One region of the Arthrobacter sp. 01N444 genome, then DNA from elsewhere that is predicted to be linked to it. Evidence: riboswitches for the same ligand, from Rfam matches in the RefSeq annotation. Region 1 holds a riboswitch; the other holds the start of a gene.
What was found. A riboswitch is a leader RNA that binds a small molecule or an ion and turns the genes downstream of it on or off. The one in region 1 is predicted to bind glycine.
Positions count from the first base shown of each region.

Region 2: another riboswitch for glycine. It lies ahead of gcvP (aminomethyl-transferring glycine dehydrogenase); the one in region 1 lies ahead of gcvP (aminomethyl-transferring glycine dehydrogenase).

Region 1 covers NZ_JBFTRB010000026.1:33,012-41,777, reverse strand. Annotated here, with positions in the region: partial or broken gene AC1DKN_RS20530 (L-serine ammonia-lyase) at 1-159, opposite strand, end outside; gene glyA (serine hydroxymethyltransferase) at 277-1,599, opposite strand; gene gcvH (glycine cleavage system protein GcvH) at 1,596-1,979, opposite strand; gene gcvT (glycine cleavage system aminomethyltransferase GcvT) at 2,037-3,173, opposite strand; gene gcvP (aminomethyl-transferring glycine dehydrogenase) at 3,184-6,030, opposite strand; glycine riboswitch at 6,083-6,190, opposite strand; glycine riboswitch at 6,192-6,289, opposite strand; gene AC1DKN_RS20505 (hypothetical protein) at 6,726-7,553, shown strand; partial or broken gene AC1DKN_RS20500 (SDR family oxidoreductase) at 7,688-8,074, opposite strand; gene AC1DKN_RS20495 (DUF6308 family protein) at 8,342-8,766, opposite strand, start outside.
Region 2 covers NZ_JBFTRB010000022.1:72,113-80,878, forward strand. Annotated here, with positions in the region: gene AC1DKN_RS19370 (MFS transporter) at 1-1,529, opposite strand, end outside; gene AC1DKN_RS19375 (TetR/AcrR family transcriptional regulator) at 1,597-2,136, shown strand; glycine riboswitch at 2,387-2,485, shown strand; glycine riboswitch at 2,487-2,601, shown strand; gene gcvP (aminomethyl-transferring glycine dehydrogenase) at 2,641-5,562, shown strand; gene gcvT (glycine cleavage system aminomethyltransferase GcvT) at 5,575-6,723, shown strand; gene gcvH (glycine cleavage system protein GcvH) at 7,244-7,627, shown strand; gene glyA (serine hydroxymethyltransferase) at 7,624-8,766, shown strand, end outside.

The DNA.
Region 1 (8,766 bases):
GGAGCCGTAGAGGTCCACCCGGAGCGACGCCGCCTCTGCCAGCTTGCCGAGGGCCTTGAGTTCTTCAGCAAACACGGCGGCGGCCCGCATGGGGCCAACGGTGTGGGAACTGGATGGCCCTATTCCGATGGAAAAGAGGTCGAAGACTCCAACTGCCATGATGCGTACCTTCCGCGGAGAAAGAGAATGATGGTCAATGACTAGAGGCGGGGCTCACCGCACCGGTCCCGGCCCCCCAATGACCCTGGACCGGTGCGATGATGCGCCCATTGAGCGCTAGGCGAGGTTAGCAACCGAGGGGTAGAGCGGGTGGGCGGCGGCGAGGGCCTGGACCCGGGTGCGCAGACCGGAGAGGTCCGCGCCGGCGTCGGCGGTCAGGGCCTCGGCGATGATGTCGGCAACCTCGGCGAAGGCCGCCTCGCCGAAGCCGCGGGTGGCCAGCGCCGGGGTGCCGATCCGCAGCCCGGAGGTGACCATCGGCGGGCGCGGATCGAACGGCACGGCGTTGCGGTTGACGGTGATGTCGATGTCCGCGAGGCGGTCCTCGGCTTCCTGCCCGTTCAGCTCGCAGTTGCGCAGGTCCACCAGGACCAGGTGCACGTCGGTGCCGCCGGAGATCACGTTGATGCCCTTGGCGGTGACGTCCGGCTGGACCAGGCGCTCGGCGAGGATCCGGGCGCCGGCCAGGACGCGTTCCTGGCGCTCCCTGAACTCCTCGGACGCGGCGATCTTGAACGCCACGGCTTTGCCGGCGATGACGTGCTCCAGCGGCCCGCCCTGCTGGCCGGGGAACACCGCGGAGTTGATCTTCTTGGCGATCTCGGCGTCGTTGGACAGGATGATGCCGCCGCGCGGACCGGCAAGGGTCTTGTGCGTGGTGGAGGTGGTGACGTGCGCGTGCGGGACCGGGGACGGGTGCAGCCCGGCCGCGACCAGCCCGGCGAAGTGCGCCATGTCCACCATCAGGTAAGCCCCGACGGAGTCGGCGATCCGGCGGAACTCGGCGAAGTCGAGCTGCCGGGCGTACGCGGACCAGCCGGCAACGATCAGCGCCGGCTTGTGCTCCAGGGCCAGGGCCTCGACCTCGGCCATGTCGATCCGGTGGTCCTCTTCACGGACCTGGTACGGAATCACGTTGTAGAGCCGGCCGGAGAAGTTGATCTTCATGCCGTGCGTCAGGTGCCCGCCGTGCGCCAGGTTCAGGCCCATGATGGTGTCGCCCGGACGGATCAGGGCGTGCATCACGGAGGCGTTGGCCTGCGCACCGGAATGCGGCTGCACGTTCGCGTACCCGGCGCCGAACAGGGCCTTGACCCGGTCGATCGCGAGCTGCTCCACAACGTCCACGTGCTCGCAGCCGCCGTAGTAGCGCTTGCCCGGGTAGCCCTCGGCATACTTGTTCGTCAGCACGGAACCCTGCGCCTGCATCACGGCTTTGGCGGTGTGGTTCTCCGAGGCGATCATTTCCAGCCCGTCCCGCTGGCGGGACAGCTCGGCGTCGATCTTCGCGGCGATCTCCGGATCCAGCGCGGACAGCTCCGCGTCCAGGCTCGCGGAGACGACCTGCTCAAACGCGACGGTACCCGTCGCGGCGCTCACAGCTCGCCGCCGTTCTTGGACGCGTACTCTTCAGCCGACATCAGTGGGCCTTCTTCGGTCACGGCGACCTTGAACAGCCAGCCGGCCCCGTACGGATCGCTGTTGATCAGCGCCGGATCGGAAACGACGGCGTCATTGATCTCCACCACCTCGCCGGTGACCGGCGCGTAGAGGTCCGAGACGGACTTGGTCGACTCGACCTCGCCGCAGGTCTCCCCCGCGGTCACCGCGGAACCGACCTCGGGCAGGTCCACGTAGACGATGTCGCCCAGGGCGTCGGCGGCCACGGCCGAAATCCCAATTCCTGCAGGGCCAGATCCGTCGGCAGCAACCCACTCGTGTTCAGCGGAGTACTTCAGTTCGGCTACAACTTTGCTCATTTATCTCAATCCTTAAGTTCGTATGTGGTTTCGGCAGGCTCAGCCAGCGGCGACCGGCTACTTTTGGCGCTTGTAGAACGGCAGTGCGACGACTTCGAAAGGCTCCGTCTTGCCGCGGAGGTCAATGTCCAGGGCTGTGCCCGGTGCGGCGTGTTCGATGTCGACGTAGGCCATCGTGACCGGGTAGCCGAGGGTGGGGCTGGGCTGGCCGGAGGTGACTTCGCCGACGACGTTGCCGTCCTTGAGGACCGGGTAGTGGCTGCGGGCGGCACGGCGTCCGAGGCCCTTGAGCCCGACGAGTTTGCGGCCGGTCGTGGAGCCTGCGCCGGCTGCCTTGAGCTCGCTCAGGGCGGCCTTGCCGACGAAGTCCGACTCCTTGGCGAGCGAGACGACCGGGCCCAGGCCTGCTGCGTATGGGTTGCCTTCGCGGGAGAGTTCGTTGCCATAGAGCGGCATGCCGGCTTCCAAACGCAGCGAGTCACGGCAGGCCAGGCCGGCCGGGATGAGCCCGTGGCTGGCACCGGTTTCCAGCAGTGCTTCCCAGAGACCTGCCGCATCCTCGTTCGAGATGTAGATCTCGAAGCCGTCCTCGCCGGTGTAACCGGTGCGGGCGAGGAGCAGATCTTGTCCGTTGATCTGAACCTCAACCGCAGCGTAGTACTTCAGCTCGGTGACCAGGACATGCTGCTCGGCCGGGACCAGCGTCAGCAGGATGGCTTCGGCGTTCGGGCCCTGGACGGCGATCAGCGAGAGCTCGGCGGAAACGTCTTCCACCGTCACGTCGAACCCGCCTTCTTGGGCAGAACCGGCCCTTTCGGCCAGTGCCGCGGCCACGACCTTGGCGTTGCCTGCGTTGGGGACCACCAGGTACTTGTCCTCACCGCGGCGGTAGGAGATGAGGTCATCGATGATGCCGCCGTCTTCCTGGCAGATCAGCGAGTACTTCGCCTTGCCGACGGCCACGGCCGACAGCTTCCCGGCCAGGGCGTAGTCGAGGAACGCCGCGGCGTCCGGGCCGGTGACCCAGACTTCGCCCATGTGGGAGAGGTCGAACAGGCCCGCGGCGTTGCGGACGGCGTGGTGCTCGGCGAGTTCGGAGCTGTACTTCAGCGGCATCTGCCAGCCGCCGAAGTCCGTGAAGGAGGCGCCGGCCTTTTTGTGCTGCTCGTAGAGAGCGGTGTAGTTCTCACTCATCAGAAAATCCTTAGTTTTCGAATTCGGAAAGCGGCGGGCAGGAGCAGACCAGGTTGCGGTCTCCGGCGGCGCCGTCGATGCGTCCGACCGGCGGGAAGTACTTGTCCTGCCTGAGTGTGTGGACGGGGAATGCGGCCTGCTCACGCGGGTACTCGCGGGTCCAGTCGGTGCTGACGACGGCGGCTGCCGTGTGGGGTGCGTTGCGCAGCGGGGAGTTCTCCACCGTGAAATCGCCGTTGGAGACCTGGTCGATCTCCTGGCGGATGGTGATCATCGCCTCGATGAAGCGATCGATCTCCGCAAGGTCCTCGGACTCGGTGGGCTCCACCATGAGGGTGCCCGCCACGGGGAAGGACAGTGTGGGGGCGTGGAAGCCGAAGTCGATGAGGCGCTTGGCCACGTCCTCGGCGGTGACGCCGGTCCTGGCGGTCAGTTCACGCAGGTCCAGGATGCACTCGTGGGCCACCAGGCCGCTCTCCCCCGTGTAGAGCACCGGGAAGTGCTCATCCAGCCGGGATGCGATGTAGTTCGCCGCGAGCAGCGCGGACTTGGTCGCCTCGGTGAGGCCCTGGCCGCCCATCAACTTCACGTACGTCCAGGAGATCGGCAGCACACCTGCAGATCCGTACCGCGAAGCGGAGATGGCAACTCCCTTTCCCGGTTCGACCTTGTTCGCGTCCCCTGGCATGAACGGCGCCAGGTGCGCTTTGGCGGCCACGGGGCCAACGCCCGGTCCGCCGCCGCCGTGCGGGATGCAGAAGGTCTTGTGCAGGTTCAGGTGAGAGACGTCGCCGCCAAACTTGCCCGGCTGGGCCAGCCCGACGAGGGCGTTGAGGTTGGCGCCGTCGACGTAGACCTGGCCGCCGGCGGCGTGGATCGCGTCGCAGACCTCGCGGACGTCGGCGTCGTACACCCCGTGGGTGGACGGGTAGGTGATCATGATGCAGGACAGCGCGTCCTTGTTCGCCTCGATCTTCGCGGTCAGGTCCGCGTGGTCGATCGTGCCGTCCGAAGCCGTGGCCACCACCACGACTTTCATGCCGGCCAGCACCGCGGAGGCCGCGTTCGTGCCGTGCGCGGAGGCCGGGATGAGGCAGATGTTGCGCTGGGCCTCCCCGCGGGAGTGGTGGTAGCCGCGGATGGCCAGCAGGCCGGCGAGCTCGCCCTGGGATCCGGCGTTGGGCTGGATGGAGACCTGGTCGTAGCCTGTGATTTCGGCGAGGTCAGCTTCGAGGCCGCTGACGAGTTCCCGCCAGCCCTCGGTCTGGGAGTCCGGCGCGAAAGGGTGGATGGAGGCGAACTCCGGCCAGGAGATCGCTTCCATCTCGGCCGTGGCGTTCAGCTTCATGGTGCAGGAGCCCAGCGGGATCATGGTGCGGTCCAGGGCGAGGTCGCGGTCCGAGAGCTTGCGGATGTAGCGCAGCAGCTGGGTTTCGGAGCGGTGCGTGTTGAAGACCGGATGCTGCAGGAAGTCGGAGGTGCGCAGCACCCTCCCGGGCAGCTCGAAGCCCTTGGCCTCCACCACCGGACCGGCGCCAAAGGCGACGACGACCGCGGAGAGGACCTCCGGCGTCGTGGTTTCATCGACGGACACGCCAACTGTGTCCGCGTCGATGAGCCGCAGGTTGATGCCACGGGCCTCGGCGGCGGCGATGACCTTGGCGGCCTTGCCGGGGACGCGGACCGTGAGGGTGTCGAAGAAGGACTCACTCGCCAGTTCCCGGCCGGCGATCTTCAGCGTGGCGGCGAGGGCGCGGGTGTTGTTGTGGACGGTCTCGGCGATCGCCTTCAGTCCGTCCGGGCCGTGGTAGACGGCGTAGAACGAGGACACGATGGCCAGCAGTGCCTGCGCGGTGCAGATGTTGGACGTGGCCTTCTCGCGGCGGATGTGCTGCTCGCGGGTCTGCAGGGCCAGGCGGTACGCCGGGACGCCGGCGTTGTCTTTGGAGACGCCGACGATGCGGCCGGGGAGCGTGCGTTCCATGCCCTCGCGCACCGCCATGTACGCGGCGTGCGGGCCGCCGAAGAACAGCGGCACGCCCAGGCGCTGGGTGGAGCCGACGGCGATGTCCGCCCCCTGCTCGCCCGGAGGGGTGATCAGGGTCAGGGCAAGCAGATCCGCCGCCACGGTGACCAGTGCGCCGCGTTCTTTGGCCTCCGCGATCACGCCGGACTGGTCCCACACCCGGCCGGAAACGCCCGGCTGCTGGAGGACGAGACCGTTGATGTCGCCGTCGGGCAGACCGGCGGAGAGGTCAGCGACCTGCACCTCGAAGCCCAGCGCCTCCGCTCGGCCCCTGACGATGGCAATGGTCTGCGGGAGGCAGTCGGCGTCGAGGACGGTCTTGGCCCCGGCAGCGGACTTGTTTTTGTTGGCGCGGCGCATGAGAAGCACGGCCTCGGCAACCGCGGTGGCCTCGTCCAGGAGGGACGCATTGGCGACGGGGAGCGCGGTGAGGTCCTGGACCATGGTCTGGAAGTTCAGCAGCGCCTCGAGGCGTCCCTGGGAGATTTCCGGCTGGTACGGGGTGTAGGCGGTGTACCAGGCCGGGGCTTCGAGGATGTTGCGGCGGATCACCGGCGGGGTGACGGTGTCGTAGTAGCCCTGGCCGATCATCTGCACGGCCGTCTTGTTCTTGGAGGCGAGCTTGCGCAGTTCGGCCAGCACCTGGACTTCGCTGAGGGCGCTGTCCAGGGTGAGGGGCTTTTCCTGGCGAATGGAATCGGGGACCGCGTTGTCAACGAGGCCATCAACGCTGTCGTAGCCGACGGCCTTGAGCATGGTGTCGATGTCGGCCTGGCGGCGGGCGCCGATGTGGCGGTCTGCGAAGGTGGACGGGGACGATTGAACCGTCATGAGAGGAACTCCATAATTCAGGTGGCATCAAGACGCCACGATGATTCGGGTTCCTCCCCGCTCTGTATTGGACCTGAGAGTTTCCGTTTTGCCCTGCTGATAGCAGCGCGCCACTTGCACCGTCGGTGAGCCCGGTTGCCCGGACTGCTTTCCAGAGTTGCCTTGCCGCGGCGGTACGTGGGCCTGAGAGATTCCTGGGGAGGATTTGCTCCTACGGCGCCTGCTGAACGTACCGGCAGGACTCTCCCGCCGCAGATCATAAGCTGTGCCATTGGTCGGTGACACAGCTCACAATTTATCCGGTTCCCGGGCAGGATGCAAAATTTATTTCAATTGAGTCGCCGTTCCCGCGGACGACGGCGGGAGCTCTTCGCCGTCGTCCGCTTGCGTGGGTGAGGCGCATGAGGGCCGTGACGTTGATCCGGAACACGCGGTCCCAGAGGTCGTCGTCCACCTCGTGGATCGGACCCAGGGGGTTAGTCCATTCGGTGCATTATTCTGGACGGGATAACTTACTTTCTCGTGCGCGTCCCTCCCAGAGCGCTCATACGCTAGGAGCCTCCGTGAGCCTTCCGGATCAAGCGATGGAACAGACAGCTCCCAGCAGACCACGAAGCCTAACTCCCGCCGGGGACACGGCTTGGGGGTGGCTGATCGGGATCCTCGCAGGATTGCTCGGCTTGGGCCCTTGGCTGGTGACCGGCGCACAGCTCCCGTTGCAGAATTTGTGGGGCGCAGAGGTCGCTCCGGACCAGATGCCCGTGTCGTTACTGCCGCTGAGCCAATACGAACTCACCACGATCGTGGCCCTCCTTACCGTGGGAGGTGCGGCGGCCGGACTCGCGGTGCGCATCTGGTCTCCCGCCCGACGGCGACTGGTGACGTGGTGCGCGGCAGCCGGCGTTCTTGTGGTTCAGTGCACGGCGGCCGTCCAGTCCTTCACAGTGCTTGACGGCGGCTTGACGGGCGGAACAACGGCGAGCCTGTACTTCGCCGGGTTACTCGCGGGCGTGACCGCCTCCCTCGCTGCGGCCCTCGTGGCGCACCTGCTGCTCTGTTCGAGGTCACGGAGCCTGGCGGCATTGGCCGCCGGACTCGTGGCGGTGCCGCTCGCTTCGTGGACGGTGGAGTGGGTTGTCGGCTTCGTTGGGCACATCAACGTCCCCGTCACAGTGCCGTCAATCGCTCACTGGATTCCGGCCATCCTCGTTGGTTGCGCCCTGGCATGGTGCGGCCTGCGTCCTGCGCGGCGGACCGCGGTGTGGGCCGTGAACCTTGCGCTGTTGTGGTTGGTTCCCGCCCTGTTCATCTCGGTCAACTACGTCCTGGGGACCCGTATCCTGGCTGGCGACCTGCAGGAGATGCTGTTAATGAGTCGGCAAATCTTGGCGGTAACACTTGGACCCGAGGGCGGAGCAGCTCCCAAAATCTTGCTGGCCCTAGTCATCGCATCGGCGGGGCTGGGTGCCAAATCCATTGCCGCTCGCCGGCGACCGGACGCGCCCACCTTCCCGTCTTCGTAAAATCCGGACTCACCCGCGACGTGTGGACGTGATTGCACCAGCGGATCCGATGGTGCAATCACGGATTTGATCCCAATCCAGCGGGCGACGGCGGGACCTCCCGCCGTCGCCCGCCTGCCGTTTGGTGAGGTGCTTTACAGCGCGGACCAGCCGCCGTCGGAGGCGAGGATGGCGCCGTTGATGTTGGTGCCGTCGTCGCTGAGCAGGAACGTGATGGACGCGGCGAGCTGCGCGGCGGTGGCGGGCGTGGGGACGGTGGCCTGCATCAGCGGGCCGAGGCGTTCGGCCGCGAGCTGGGATCCCCAGGTGGCCACGATGTTGGTGATGGTGGGGCCCGGGGCCACGGCGTTGAAGCGCAGGCCCTTCGGCCCGTACATCACGGCCGAGTTCTTGGTCAGGCCCACGACGGCGTGCTTGGACGCGGTGTAGGCGGCACCGGCGGCGGACCCGCGCAGGCCGGCCTCGGAGGCGACGTTGACCACGGAGCCGGTCCCGGCGTCCAGCATCAGCGGCACCACAGCGGACAAAGGGCCGCCCTTACCTCAATGGGCTATTCAGCCAGTGAGCCCCACTCGGCAGCACTGTGCCGCCTCATGGTTACCCCCTGCAGTCGCGTAAATTCCTGCTCAAGATCCGTCAACCTTTCGAGACGTGCAGAGAGAAAACCTACAGCATCGCCGTCTTCTAGTATTCGAGGAGCTCGTCGTAATATTCCACATCGGTTCCGGCGCTTAGCGATGTGAGGTGTCGGCATCGAACCATGGGCGTTCCCCGTTGGATGTTCTCCCTCAAGCGCTCCAAATGAGAATGTCCGCCAACCGCAGCAGGCTCAACTGACGACCGTCCGGCGTTTTGGTGTTGTCGGCAAGGGGCTGCAACCAGTCCTGGTTCTCACGAATGTCTTTCCAAAGTGCCGCTCGCAGCTGCACCGATTCGGTCTTCTTCACGCCATAAAACTTTCTGACTCGAGAATCATTGATCGGAACAATTGACGGTCGACGACGGTGGAGCACCTTCGAAACGGTCACGGGAGTCCAGTTCTTCACATCTGTGGTGGCGTCGTTGGCCGCCGCAAGGCTCCCGACAGCCGCTTCGAGCGCGTCCAAGGACTCATAGGACTCCAGCGGTTTCGCCTCCTTGAGATCTCGAAGAGCCGCGTCCAACGCCAAACGCAGTCGTTGTTCAGAACCCGAGCCCTCGGCAAACAGTGGAA
Region 2 (8,766 bases), on a different contig from region 1:
ATCAGGACCAGTGCAATGGACGCAGTGACGTGCACGCCCGAGTCGAAGGCGGTGCGCGCGGCCGCCGTCACCGCCTCGGCCAGGGGCGCCGGAAGCATCCGGGCCAGATCCACAGCGCCGGCCAGGGTTTCACCGGCCTGGCTGGTGGCCGCCGCCGGGGCGAGTTCGGACACGCCCGCGGGAAGCCGGAGGTTGCCCTGGTAGGAGGCCGTCAGGATTGAGCCGAGAATCGCCGTACCCAGCAGGGACCCCACTTCGTAGCCCGTCTCGGAGATAGCGGCGGCTGCCCCTGCCTTGTCGGCGGGCGCCGCACCCAGGATCAGGTCATTGGAGATCGTCTCCGCGGCCCCCACCCCCAGGCAGAGCACCAGCAGGGCGGCAAGGAGCAGCGACGGGCCCTGGCTGTGGTCGCCGAATGCCACCACGAAATAGCCCGCCGCGCTCAGCAGCAGGCCGCCGGCCACCACAAAGCCGGGCCGCACCTTGCGCACCAGCGGGACCACGAGCAGCCCCGCTACAACCGTGGCGATGAGGGCCGGGACCATGGCGACGCCGGAGGCCGAGGGGGACTGGCCCTCCAGCAGCTGCAGGTGCTGGGCCAGGAAGAGAATGAAGCCGTTGAAGGAGAACAGTGCCAGGACGTTGGCCACAATGGCCGTACTGAAGATCCGGTTGCCAAACAGGCTGACGTCGAGCATCGGCGCGGTGCTGTGGTCTGTCCTGTGGATACGGGCAAGCGCGCGTTGCCGCCGGATGAACACATAGCCCATGAGCAGGCCGGTTCCGATACTCGCGAAGGCCTCGGGAGCCGGCCCGTGGGTGGCAAGGGCTTTGATCCCGTAGACCACCGGCACCATGACCAGCAGGGACAGGGCAATGCTGGGCACGTCCACCCGGCCCGGCTTCGGATCGCGGGATTCCGGGATCAGCGCCGGCCCGAGCAGCAGCAGCGGCAGGATGATCGGCACCGCGACCAGCAGGACGGCGCCCCACCAGAAGTTTTCCACCAGCCAGCCGCCGACAATCGGGCCGAGGGCGGCGCCGCCGGAGAAGCCGGCGGCCCAGATCGCCACCGCCAGCCTGCGCCGGTTGGGCTGCGGAAAGATGTTCCGGATCAGCGACAGCGTGGATGGCATCAGCATGGCGCCGAACAGGCCAAGCCCGGCGCGGCCGGCGATCAGCCATTCCGCACTCGGCGCGAACGCCGTCACGGCGGACACCGCGGCAAAGCCTGCGCTGCCCACGAACAGCAGCCGGCGCCGGCCGATCCTGTCGCCCAGGGAACCCATCGCGACCAGGAGTCCGGCCAAGACCAGGGGATAGGCATCGACGATCCAGAGCAGTTCGACGCCGGAGGCGGTCAGGCTGCTGGCGATGGCCGGCAGGGCGAACGTGAGCGCGGTGTTGTCCACGGCCACGAGCAGGACGGGGAACATCAGCAGGGCCAGCGCCACCCAGTCACGCCACGGTGCCCGGGGCCCGGTGGCCGCAGGAGTGCTGGTGGCTACGGTGATCGATGAAATGCTCATAAGGATAACTGTACCGTCTGGACGGTACAGTTAAGAAATGCGCTCGCGGACAGGCATGATGGGAGGCATGCCCAGGAAACCCGTCGCCCGCGAGGCCGTCCTCGATGCCTTCGAATCCCTGCTCATCGAAGTCGGTGAACGCGCCGCGACGCTGGACGCCGTCGCGCGCCGGGCCGGCGTCTCCAAGGGCGGCCTGCTCTACCATTTTCCGACGAAAGAGGCCATGATCGCGGTCCTGCTGGAACGGCTGGACCGGCTCCTGGCTGCCGATGTTGCGGCCATGGCGGCAGCCCCGGAAGGGGCGGCGGCGTACTTCATCAAGTCCTCGGTGTGGGCGGACACGCCCATGGACCGGGTCTTCGTGGCGGCCACGCGGCTCGCCGAGGTGGCACACGGGGAAACGCTCCGCCGCTTCGCCGCCGGCCAGGCGAGCTGGCTGGAACTGCTGGCGGCCGACGTCGGGCCCGCCATGGCGAAGGCCGTCCTGTGCATGGGGGACGGGCTGTACTTCAACGCCATGCTGGCGCGGGGTCCCGGCGGGCCGCCGCCGGAAGTCGAGGCGGACGTCCAGAGCCTCCTGGCCGCCGTCGAGCGCCTGCGCGGCTGAAGCCCACACCCACCCCCTCCGACCCTCTACTCCCCGCCGAATTCGCCGGAAGCGTTCGAGTACGCCGGAAAGTTGCGGCGACTCCGGGGCTTTCCGGCGAATTCGCGCCGCCGGATTCGCCGCCGGGTGGCTCGTGGCCCGTAACCTGGGTCCGCCGCCGGGAGGGAGTTTGCGGACGCGCGCCCGGCATAGGACAATGAGAGCTGTGACTGTAGTCACCCCCGATTGAACACCTAATTAAATACGCCTTTGATCTGCGGCGGGAGAGTCCTGCAAGTAGGTACAAGCAGGCGCCGTAGGAGCAAACCCTCCCCAGGAATCTCTCAGGCCCATGTACCGCCGCGGCAAGGCATCTCTGGAAAGTAGCAGGCGTGTCCCGGACATGCTGTGCTCACCGACGGTGCAAGCGGAGCCCTGAAACGCGGGCTGCGCGGAAACTCTCAGGTCCAATACAGAGCGGGGAGGAACCCGAATCAATGTGGCGTACCCTGCGCCGCCTGAGTTATGGAGTTCCTTGTGACTGTTACCCCAGCCTCCACGTCCTTCGTTGACCGGCATATCGGCGCGCGCCGCCAGGCCGACGTCGACGCCATGCTGAAGGCTGTCGGCTACGACACCGTCGACGCCCTGGTGGACACCGCCGTTCCGAAGGACATCCGCCAGGACGCCGACCTCGCGCTCGCCGCGGCCCTGAGCGAGGTCGAAGTCCTCGCCGAGCTGCGCAAGCTGGCGTCGAAGAACAAGACTGCCGTGCAGATGATCGGGCAGGGCTACTACGACACGCTCACCCCGCCGGTGATCCGCCGCAACATCCTCGAAGCCCCGGCCTGGTACACCGCGTACACGCCCTACCAGCCGGAGATCTCCCAGGGCCGGCTGGAGGCGCTGCTGAACTTCCAGACCATGGTCCAGGACCTGGTCGGCCTGCCGATCGCCAACGCCTCCCTGCTGGATGAAGCCACCGCCGTGGCCGAGGCCGTGCTGATGATGCGCCGCGCGAATAAGAACAAGACGGCGCACGACGGCAAGACCGTCCTCGACGCCGACTGCCTGCCCCAGACCATCGCGATCGTCAAGGGCCGCGCCGAGGCCCTCGGCTTCGAGGTCGAGGTCGCCGACCTCTCCAAGGGCCTGCCCGACGGCGTCATCAACGGCGTCGTCCTGCAGCAGCCGGGCGTCTCCGGCCGCGTGTTCGACCACACCGCCGTGATCGCCGACGCCAAGGAACGCGGCGCCCTCGTCACCGTCGCGGCAGATCTCCTCTCCCTGACCCTGATCACGTCCCCGGGCGAGCAGGGCGCTGACATCGCCGTCGGATCCGCCCAGCGCTTCGGCGTGCCGCTGTTCTTCGGCGGACCGCACGCTGCCTACATGGCCGTCCAGAAGGGGCTCGAGCGCTCCATGCCCGGCCGCCTCGTGGGTGTCTCCAAGGACAACGCCGGCGTTCCCGCCTACCGCCTGGCCCTGCAGACCCGCGAGCAGCATATCCGCCGCGAGAAAGCCACCTCCAACATCTGCACCGCCCAGGCCCTGCTGGCCATCGTGGCTTCCTTCTACGCCGTCTACCACGGCCCGGACGGGCTGAAGGCAATCGCCCAGTCGGTCCACGTCCACGCGAAGACCATCGCCGCCTCCCTGAAGGCCGCCGGCCTGGATGTGCTGCACACCTCCTTCTTCGACACCATCACCGTCTCCGTGCCGGGCCGGGCAGCTGAGATCATCGCGGCAGCCGACGCCAAGGGCGTCAACCTGCGCGCCATCGACGCCGACACCGTCGGCATCTCCGCCGACGAGGCCACGACGGTTGCCGTCGTCGCCGACGTCATAGCCGCGTTCGGCGCGTCCGTGACTGCCGCGGCTGCAGGCACGGACACTGCGTTCGGCCTGGACCCCGCCGTCGAGCGCACCTCCGACTACCTGCAGCACCCGGTGTTCAACACGCACCGTTCCGAGACCCAGTTGCTGCGCTACATCCGTCGCCTCTCGGACCGCGACCTTGCCCTGGACCGGACCATGATCCCGCTGGGGTCGTGCACCATGAAGCTGAACGCCACCGCCGAGATGGAAGCCATCTCCTGGCCGGAGTTCGCCTCCATCCACCCGTTCGCCCCGGAATCCCAGACCGCCGGCTGGCGTGAACTGATCGAGGACCTCGAAGGCCAGCTGACCGAGATCACCGGCTACGACCAGGTCTCCATCCAGCCCAACGCCGGTTCCCAGGGCGAGCTCGCCGGGCTGCTGGCGATCCGCGGCTACCACCTCTCCCGCGGCGATGCCCAGCGCAACGTCTGCCTGATCCCGGCCTCCGCGCACGGCACCAACGCCGCCTCCGCCGTGCTGGCCGGCATGAAGGTCGTGGTCGTGGCCACGGCTTCGGACGGCACGATCGACCACGCGGACCTGACCGCCAAGATCGAGCTGCACAAGGATGCGCTGTCCTGCATCATGATCACCTACCCGTCCACGCACGGGGTGTACGACGCCGATGTCCGCGAGGTATGCGACGCGGTCCACGCCGCCGGCGGCCAGGTCTACATCGACGGCGCCAACCTCAACGCCCTGGTCGGGCTGGCCCAGCCCGGCATGTTCGGCGGCGACGTCTCGCACCTGAACCTGCACAAGACTTTCTGCATCCCGCACGGCGGCGGCGGACCGGGCGTCGGCCCGGTCGCGGCCAAGGCGCACCTGGCCCCGTTCATGCCGGGCAACGCTGCTGATCCCGCCAACGGCGCCGACGGCACCCCGATCTCCGCCTCCCGCTACGGCTCGGCCGGCGTGCTGCCGATCTCCTGGGCCTACGTGAAGCTGATGGGCGGCCGCGGCCTCACCGAGGCGACCAAGTCCGCGCTGCTCGCGGCGAACTACATCGCGGCCCGCCTCAACGACTCCTTCCCGGTGCTCTACACCGGCGAAGGCGGCCTGGTGGCCCACGAGTGCATCCTGGACCTGCGCGAACTCACGGCCAAGACCGGCGTGACCGCCGAGGACGTGGCCAAGCGCCTGATCGACTACGGCTTCCACGCCCCCACCCTGGCGTTCCCGGTGGCCGGCACCCTGATGGTGGAGCCCACCGAATCCGAGGACCTGGGCGAGATCGACCGCTTCATCACGGCCATGGTCGCCATCCGCGCCGAGATCGACCAGGTGGCCAACGGCGATTTCACCGTGGAGCACAGCCCGCTGCGCAACGCCCCGCACACCGCCGCTGCCGTGATCAGCACCGACTGGACCCGCGAGTACCCGCGTGAGCAGGCCGTCTTCCCGGTCCACACGCTCAAGCAGGACAAGTACTTCCCGCCCGTCGGCCGCATCGACGGCGCAGCCGGGGACCGCAACCTGATCTGCTCGTGCCCGCCCCTCGAGGCCTTCGAAGAAGACACAGCAGTCCACTCCGACGACTCCGCCAACTCCGACTCTGACAGCTAGGGACAGCCACCGATGAATGAGAATTACACGGCACTTTACGAAGAGCACAAGAAGCTCGGCGCCTCCTTCACGGACTTCGGCGGCTGGCAGATGCCGCTGAAGTACAGCTCCGAACTCGCCGAGCACCACGCCGTCCGCAAGTCCGCGGGCCTGTTCGACCTCTCCCACATGGGCGAAGTCTGGGTCACCGGCCCCGACGCCGCAGCCTTCCTGGACTACGCCCTCGTGGGCAAGATCTCGGCGATGGCCATTGGCAAGGCCAAGTACTCGCTGATCTGCAACGAGGACGGCGGCATCATCGATGACCTCATCACCTACCGCCGCGGCGACCAGAAATTCCTTGTGGTCCCCAACGCCGGCAACGCGAAGGTCGTCGCCGCGGCCCTGGCCGAGCGCGCCGGTTCCGGAAAGGACGGCGGATTCGACGTCACCGTCCAGGACGCCTCTGCTGAGACCTCGCTGATCGCCGTGCAGGGACCCAAGGCCCAGGAGATCCTGCTGCGCCTGGTCCCCGCCGCGCAGCACGAGCTCGTCACCGGCCTGAAGTACTACGCCGCCGTGGACGTCCCGTTCATGTTCGCTGGAGCCAGCCAGGACCTCCTGCTGGCCCGCACCGGCTACACCGGTGAAGACGGCTTCGAGATCTTCGTCGCGAACGACGCCGCCGCCGCCCTCTGGCAGGCGCTCGTCGCCATCGCAGAGGACGGCGAGCTGACCCCCGCCGGGCTCGCGTCCCGCGATTCGCTCCGTCTCGAGGCCGGCATGCCGCTTTACGGCAACGAGCTCTCCCTGGAGGGCGATCCGTTCGCCGCCGGCCTGGGCCCCGTCGTCGCCCTGTCCAAGGAAGGCGACTTCATCGGCAAGGCCGCCTTGGCCGCCAAGAAGGAAACCGGCGCCGGCGCCACGACGGGCCGCAAGCTCGTCGGGCTCAAGGGCCTCGGGCGCCGGGCCGGCCGCGGCCACTACCCGGTCCTCAAGGACGGCAACGTCGTCGGCGAAGTCACCTCCGGCCAGCCCAGCCCGAGCCTCGGCTACCCGGTCGCGATGGCCTATGTCGACGTCGAATTCACCGAGCCCGGCACCGCACTGGACATCGACCTCCGCGGCAAGGCCGAACCCTTCGAAGTTGTCGCACTGCCTTTCTACAAGCGCCAAAAGTAGCCGAAGCTGTCCCGGGGGCTGCGTGACTGTGGTTGCGTCAGCCCGTCGGACCCGGCATCCTCTGCATGCTCGGTCGCGAAGACGCCCGCTGAGCGGACGTAACGCTCCCTTAGACGCATGCTCCCGGATGTCGGGCCCGAAGGGGCCCTGCAGCTCACCTCGGGTTCAACTCACCTCGAGTTCCAAGCGTCGTTTGGGGCGCCTTCGAAAGCAAAAGTGCTGGGGGATGTAGCGCCTGCCGCGGGGTAGGACTGTCCCAAGCCCGATCATTGGGGGTTGAGCTTGATGACACCCTTGAAGCCTCGGAGCACCCCGGCTCTGGAAGATATCGAAAAGCCACTGTTTCTTCCGGGGAAACGGCTGGCCCCAAAAACTGAACTGAATAGCGCCGGGTGAGGGGATTCCGGAAGCGTGCGTCTAAGCGAGGGACGAGCGAGCACGCGGAGGAATTGCCTCATCCGCCACCCAACCCACCACAATTGTTGTGGCCCACGACTTTTCAAACGTAAAGGAAAAACACATGGCAAAAGTTGCCCCTGAACTGCAGTACTCCGACGAGCACGAGTGGGTTGCCCGCGAGGCCGGAAACGTTGTTTCCATCGGCATCTCCGCCGTCGCCACGGATGCCCTCGGCGACATCGTCTACGTTGACCTGCCGGAGGTCGGCTCCGCCGTGACCGCGGGGGAGACCTGCGGCGAGGTCGAATCGACCAAGTCCGTCTCGGACCTCTACGCCCCGGTCACGGGCGAGGTCACCGAAATCAACCCCGCCGTCGTCGATGACCCCGCGCTGATCAACAGCGACCCGTACGGTGCCGGCTGGCTCTTCAAGGTCGCTGCCGAGTCCGACGGCCCGCTGCTTTCTGCCCAGGAGTACGCGTCCAAGAACGGTGGCGAGCTGTGAGCGGCGCAACGGCGGCCGCGGGCACCCAGACGCTGGCGTTTGAGCAGGTCGTTTCGCCGAGCCTGGACGCGGACCTGTCCGCGCTGGATCCGGAGATCGCCGCGAAGATCGACGCCGAACTGACCCGGCAGCGGGACGGTTTGGAGATGATCGCCTCGGAGAACCACACCGCCAAGGCTGTGATGCAGGCGCAGGGCTCCGTGCTGACCAACAAGTACGCCGAGGGCTACCCGGGCAAGCGCTATTACGGTGGCTGCGAGCACGTTGATGTGATCGAACAGCTCGCGATCGATCGGGTCAAGGCCCTGTTCGGCGCGGGGTACGCCAACGTGCAGCCGCACTCCGGCGCGCAGGCCAACGCCTCCGTGATGCATGCCCTGATCCGGCCGGGCGACACCATCATGGGCCTGAACCTGGCGCACGGCGGGCACCTGACGCATGGCATGCGGATCAACTTCTCCGGCCGGCTCTACAACGTGATCCCGTACCAGGTCCGTGAGGAGGACCACCGGATCGACATGGCCGAGGTCGAGGCCCTGGCCCTGGAGCACAAGCCGGCGCTGATCGTTGCCGGCTGGTCCGCGTACGCCCGGCAGCTGGACTTCGCCGAGTTCCGCCGGATCGCCGACTCGGTGGGCGCCTACCTGATGGTGGACATGGCGCACTTCGCCGGGCTGGTCGCGGCCGGGCTGCACCCGTCCCCGGTCCCGCACGCGCACGTCACCACCTCCACGACGCACAAGACCCTTGCCGGTCCGCGCGGCGGCATCATCCTGTCCAACGACGCCGAGATCGCCAAGAAGATCAACTCCGCGGTGTTCCCCGGCCAGCAGGGCGGGCCGCTGGAGCACGTCATCGCGGGCAAGGCCGTGGCGTTCAAGATCGCCGCGTCCGAGGAGTTCAGGGAGCGCCAGGAACGCGTCCTGGCCGGCGCCCGGATCCTCGCCGAGCGCCTGGTCCAGCCGGACGTGACCGCCAAGGGCATCAACGTGATCTCCGGCGGCACCGACGTGCACCTGGTCCTGGTGGACCTGCGCGAGTGTGAGCTGAACGGGCAGGAAGCCGAGGACCGGCTCGCGGCGATCGACATCACCGTCAACCGCAACGCTGTGCCGTTCGATCCGCGCCCGCCGATGGTC